2 regions of the Halobacillus sp. AWM4_238 genome follow, and region 2 is predicted to be linked to the other one. Evidence: riboswitches for the same ligand, from Rfam matches in the RefSeq annotation. Region 2 holds a riboswitch; the other holds the start of a gene.
What was found. A riboswitch is a leader RNA that binds a small molecule or an ion and turns the genes downstream of it on or off. The one in region 2 is predicted to bind S-adenosylmethionine.
Positions count from the first base shown of each region.

Region 1: it holds a riboswitch for S-adenosylmethionine, as region 2 does, so the genes downstream of both, ACXACN_RS11775 (acetyl-CoA C-acyltransferase) here and ACXACN_RS13330 (O-acetylhomoserine aminocarboxypropyltransferase/cysteine synthase family protein) in region 2, are expected to answer to the same signal.

Region 1 is NZ_JBSWSY010000002.1:2,313,026-2,316,136, reverse strand. Features, by position in the region: gene ACXACN_RS11780 (acetoacetate--CoA ligase) at 1-281, opposite strand, end outside; gene ACXACN_RS11775 (acetyl-CoA C-acyltransferase) at 302-1,456, opposite strand; SAM riboswitch class I at 1,527-1,634, opposite strand; SAM riboswitch class I at 1,704-1,808, opposite strand; gene ACXACN_RS11770 (cell wall-binding repeat-containing protein) at 2,085-3,111, opposite strand, start outside.
Region 2 is NZ_JBSWSY010000002.1:2,657,526-2,660,636, forward strand. Features, by position in the region: gene ACXACN_RS13325 (DUF2188 domain-containing protein) at 682-882, opposite strand; SAM riboswitch class I at 1,015-1,125, shown strand; gene ACXACN_RS13330 (O-acetylhomoserine aminocarboxypropyltransferase/cysteine synthase family protein) at 1,234-2,928, shown strand; gene metX (homoserine O-acetyltransferase MetX) at 2,952-3,111, shown strand, end outside.

The DNA of each region.
Region 1 (3,111 bases), 340 kb from region 2:
TCAGCGAAATTCAATCGTGCTTCTGGAAACCATGTACTATCTAGCATCGAAGGGCCGGGGACAAAAACACGATCGCCCTTATCTCCGATGATCCCTGCGTAATCCCACACGGCTGACCAGAACTCAGAGAGATGGGAAACGGACCAGCGGTGGAAACGTTCATATGGGAAAAGTGGCTGCTCGGTATATTCAGCAAAAGCTTTAATATGGGATTGTTCAATTCGTTGGCTCGATGGCTCCCATAGGTAAGGGGAGCGCTGAGCTGTGGTCGTTGTAGTCAATGGATTCGTCTCCTTTCGATTTAGGAATGAGGAACTTCAATCAATAGAGCCATTCCCTGTCCACCCCCGCCGCAAAGGGAAGCGATGCCTTTACCTCCGCCGCGACGTTTCAGTTCATGGGCAAGGGTCAACACGAGCCGGAACCCTGTGCCACCTAAAGGGTGACCAAGAGCGATCGCTCCACCGTTGACATTGATCCGGTCATAATCGATGCCAAGCTCCCGGCAGCTGGCGATTACGACACTGGCAAAGGCTTCATTGATTTCAAACAAATCAATATCCTCTGTCGTCAATTGATGTCTGTCTAAAAGTTTTTGAATCGCTTGCGATGGTTTGGTTTGCAAACTGGCATCTGGTCCTGCAACCTCTGACCAATCGATGATTTCTGCCAGCGGATTCTGTCCGATTGACTCAGCTTTTTCTTTTATGGTGACGATGCCCACACTGGCTCCGTCCGTCATCTGTGAAGCATTGCCTGCTGTAATCGTGCCTTCGTTGGAAAAGGCGGGGGTGAGGCTGGATAACTTTTCAACTGTCGTTCCTTTGCGGATGCCCTCATCTTCCTCGAGTAATCCAGAAAAAGGAGCGATTTCAGGTTGGAACCATCCTTTTTCCTGAGCGTTCGCTGCTCGTTGTTGGGAAAGGGCAGCATACTCATCCTGTTCCTCTCGACTGATTTCGAAGGAGCGGTTTTTTTCATCGGTAAGAGCTCCCATCGACACATCGCTCAAGGCGCACCATAAACCGTCGTTCAGTAAGGTGTCTTTCAGCATGCTATGACCAAGTCCGGAAGAAGCGCGTACAGGAGCGGTATGAGGAGCGTTTGTCATCGAGTCGAAGCCACCGACGATATATAATTCTCCTTCGTTATATTGCAGTCTCCGAGAGGCATCCGCGATTGTGGCGATTCCGCCTAAGCAAACATTGTTCAATGTAATGGCAGGTGTACCGATATCGACCCCAGCCTTATAAGCGACTTGCCTGGCAGGGTTCTGGCCACCCCCAGCCTGTATCACCTGGGCTAGCAGCACACCATCTGCTTGTTTGGCTATCGGATTTTTCTCTAATAAAGCGTTTAGCGCGTGCGATCCAAGTTCTGTTGCGGATTTCTTTTTCAAGGCCCCTTTCCACTTTCCGAACGGGGTACGGATGCCATCTAGAAGTACGGTAGTCATCTATGTAACAACTCCTTTTTTAAAATAGACAGAGCCCTCTTCACAAAAATAAGAAGAGGGCTCTTGGCTCTTCTTATCTTCCAGGATCATCTCCTGCAGGAATTAGCACCTTTTCAAGCGGTTGCTTGATGGTTGCCGGGCGTCAACGGGCCAGTCCCTCTGCCTCTCTGGATAAGAATCATTATTCAATTGGAACATATAAAACCTCTCTATCAATGAGATAGAGAGGTTTAGAGATTCAGGAAATCTCTTATCTTCCTGAGCGTTCACTCAGTAGGATTTGGCACCTTGCTATACATATAGCGGTTGCCGGGTTTCACAGGGCCAGTCCCTCCACCTCTCTGGATAAGATGTTCTTTCGTTATTTGGTTAAGTGCCATGTTAGCAAGGGAAAGGATGGGTGTCAATGGATTTTGTAGAAAAGTGTGAAAATTTATATTATTTATGTACTTCAGGAGGGCATAGACATAGCTTTTGGTATCAATGGTGTTGAGGTTGACTTTGTCATGAGGATTTTTGAGTAGGTCACTGACTTTCGTTGTCCAACTTCTAGAAGGAGATTTCCTTTACCCACAAAAAAACATCCCCAAGCGCATGATTGCCTGCTTGGGGATGTTTTATAGTTTTCTTATTCGAATAACTCTAAAATCTCATCTTCAACATTTTCGCTGACAGCTGCCTTGCCACCAAGAATAGTAAAGTAATAGGTTTCGTTCTTAACGAAATAATCTTTCACTTCTGTGGCAAGGGAATCAGAAGGAGTCAGCAGTAACGGTTCACCATATGTGTAAGCGGCTCCTGCAAGAGCGTCAGCAAAATCCTCTCCAGTAGCTACGTTCACAAACATTGGGTCTAGTTCGAAGTGCTCAGCTATAGCAATGGATGTGCTGTATCTGTTTTTTCCTGAAATACGTTCTGGATCTGGGAGTTGAGCAAAAACTTTTTGATCTACAACACCTTCGCCACCTACGACATAGGTGAAGTCGTAATCTTTAATGGCTTGTTTCGTTGAATCAGGGAGTTTACTTTTTTCTGTTAATAAGATCGGCATCATATTCATGCCGGCCACTGGGGCAATGGAAAGGGCATCAGGAAAGTTTCTTCCGTAAGCGATCACAGCTCCTTCACTAGGCGGAAGTACTTCGGCAATGGCCGTTGCAGTCTCATACCGATCAGAACCTGAAATCCTTTCGACATCCAATCCTAATTTCAAAAGGGCATTTTCTACTTCTTTGGAAATAGCACCCGTACCACCAAGGATCGTAACAGACTTAGCATCTAACACATCAATCGTTGATTTCGTAATCTGTGGCAGAGTGTTTTTTCTAGTCAAAAGGATGGGAGCATCATAGTAGGAGGCAAGTGGTGCACCTGCAAGGGCATCGGGAAAATCTGCTCCTGTAGCCAGTATGATATGTTCGCTTGGATACCCACCGCTACGACGTACGGCGATTGCTGCTGCTGTATGATAACGGTCTTCCCCAGAGATGCGATCGATGAATGGCTCCTCTTCAAAAATGAAAGAACTCAGCATATACGATTCCCCATTATTTAGGTTAGCTGAATCGGAAGCCTCTAAGTAATAGATCCCTGGATTCACAGTAAAACCACCCGCATATCCATACTCATCACTATCTTCAAAGTAGCTTGCTACT
Region 2 (3,111 bases):
GCTTTCCTGTGGGGGAGTGGCGAGCTTCCTCGGGCTACCGCCCTGCGGGATCTCGCCGATCTCCTTTCTCCCACGGGAGTCTCGCAGCTTCCCAACCACCCCATTCGATCATGTATGAAACGAACACCTATACCAAGAAGGAGCTACCTTCCACCATCACTAACTAAAGTAAGAAAGCGCTCTATAACAAGAGGTTATGAGCAATATCCATACGATAGAGATATGCTTTATAGCTTCCAATACGTACAATAAGCGCCTAATTCTGAAAGTGGTTTCGAGACACTTATATGGCAGAGGGGCGGAGGGGAATGGCGAGACTCCTATCTTAAGTGTGGAGGCGCCTCGATCAGCGGCGTATGGACTGGACTGAGGTGGCGGAGATAAAAGAAACACGAAGAACGGAGTGATTCGATGTTGACTTATCGTACAGAAGCGAGGGAAGTCTCACTAGCCGCTAGGCGCCGGAACCGGATATCTACGAGGAAAAAAGTGCAGGGTGAGACCCCACAGGACGCAGTCCGAGGAGGCTCACCGCGCTCCCGCGGAAAGCGAGTCATTCCCCGCAGCCCCTACCCACTCAACAAAAGTCTCGAAATCGAGTCTTCAAGAATCCTGCCATTTACTTTAATAACTGATTAATCGGTGCATATAAAAAAACTCCCGCGATGGGGAGTTTTTTTATTAGTACGTGCGCTCTTCTTCAACTTCGTGGTTTTGATCCAGGATCTGAAGTTTGCTCGGTTTGTTTTCTTTTGCAATTTCTTCCGCTTTGGTAACGGCGGTATCACGCTCGTCATAAAGGTCTGTCGGAGCAATATCCTCGATTTTAACAAACCATCCGGTCACATCTTTATTAGGTACAACACTATATTGTTTCATCATCTTCACTCCTATCTCATAGACTTAATAAACCATTTCCCACGCAAAGGAGGATTCAAACGTACCGATATTGTTTGACAATGATAAAGGACGGCTTTATAATTTCAAACAAGTCAGAAAATTTAATGATGAAAACTCTTATCGAGAGCGGCAGAGGGACTAGGCCCTACGACGCCCAGCAACCTTCAAGGTTATTCCTTGAAAAGGTGCTACATCCTACAGGTCACATGACCTGAAAGATAAGGGGAGGTATGAGATACATAAAGCCCTCTTCTTATTACAGAAGAGGGCTTTTCATTTTCCCTCTTTTTTCAAAGTGGATGTCCTAGAAAAAATCAGAGGAGGAATTTTCCCATGAGTTTACCATTCCATACGTTCGGCCCTGAAACGAATTTACTTCACGGTGGTCAAGACCCTGACCCCGCTACAGGTTCTCGTGCTGTACCGATTTATCAGACGACTTCTTATGTTTTCAATGACACAGAGCATGCACAAAATCTCTTTGCACTTGCGGAACCTGGCAACATCTATACACGTATCGGAAACCCGACCGTCGATGTATTTGAAAAACGTATCGCCCTTCTTGAAGACGGTGCTGCGGCTGTGGCGACCGCATCAGGCATGTCTGCCATTACGATGGCCATTCTGAATGTCGCTCAATCCGGGGATGATATTGTGACTTCGACGAACCTTTATGGAGGGACGTACAATTTGTTTGTCCACACCCTCCCTCGCTATGGAATCAATGTCCATTTCGTAGAAGGGGATGATCCAGAAGCTTTTGACAAGGCTATCACTCCTAATACAAAAGCGATTTTTGCAGAAACCATCGGAAACCCGAGTTTAAATGTACTGGACATCGAAGCGGTCGCAGATGTCGCTCACGATCACCACATCCCTTTAATCATCGACAATACATTCGCTACCCCGTATGTATGTAGACCTATCGACTGGGGAGCAGACATCGTTGTCCACTCTGCCACTAAATGGATTGGTGGCCACGGAACCGCCATTGGTGGTGTTGTTGTTGATAGTGGACGTTTCAACTGGAACCATGACAAATTCCCAGGGTTCACAGATCCTGATGAAAGTTACAATGGCATCCGTTTCGGTATTGATGTAGGCCCTGCCGCTTTCGCCATAAAACTTCGTGTGCAGCTGCTCCGAGACATTGGGGCATGTCTCAGCCCACAAAACGCTTTCTTACTTTTACAAGGATTGGAAACGTTACACTTACGAGTTCAAACCCATGCGGATCAAGCTTTAGAAATTGCTGAGTATTTAAACCAACATGATGGGGTTGAATGGGTCAATTATCCAGGATTGAAAGACCACCCCACTTATTCATTAGCCAAAAAATACTTCCACTACGGCCATGGATCGATTGTTGTCTTCGGAATTAAAGGGGGACGCGAAGCCGGACGCAAACTAATTGATCAAAGCACCATCTGGTCTCATGTGGCCAATGTCGGCGACGCCAAATCGTTAATCATTCACCCAGCTTCCACGACTCACCAACAATTAAACGACGAAAACTTGACTAAGTCTGGTGTCACTGAAGAACTTGTCCGCTTATCTGTCGGTTTAGAATCCGTAGAAGATTTGATCCAGGATTTAGACAACGCCATTTTCCATGCTACTGGACAACGGAAACCATACGGGAAAACCAAACATGTGGCAGAGCCCGTTTTATCTTCATCCTTAGACCGTTCGGATGGGGACTTGAGAAAGAGAGTGATCGGGATTGTTGGCCAAAGCGCACTTCTTCAGGAGCAGAACAAATTAGAGCGGTTAGGGTATCAAGTTCTCGCCTTCTCTCACCTTGAGGATCTTCAAAAAGAAAAGAATATCAACTGGGATATTGTCTATGTTGAAGAAGCGGATGATGATGTCTTGAACTTAGCGAAGGATATAAAGCCAACCTTGCTGTGGATACGCAAACCAAGCGCGCACGAAGATGAAGCCATTATTTCAGGGGTCAGCCTTTATGACGCTGTTGTGAATATCCGGTCTGGGAAAGATCTTTCCACCTCCCTCGTATCGGTATAAAGAAAGAAAGGAGAATGAAAAGCATGTCATTAAAAAACCCCGCCAGCCACCCGCGAACCAATCAATCGATATCAATCGGAGCTTTTACCTTCGAGTCTGGTGACAAGCTTTCGAACGTTGAACTTGCTTACGAAAGATACGGGCCGACAGATGCTCCCGTTATCCTCGTATGCCACGCTTTAA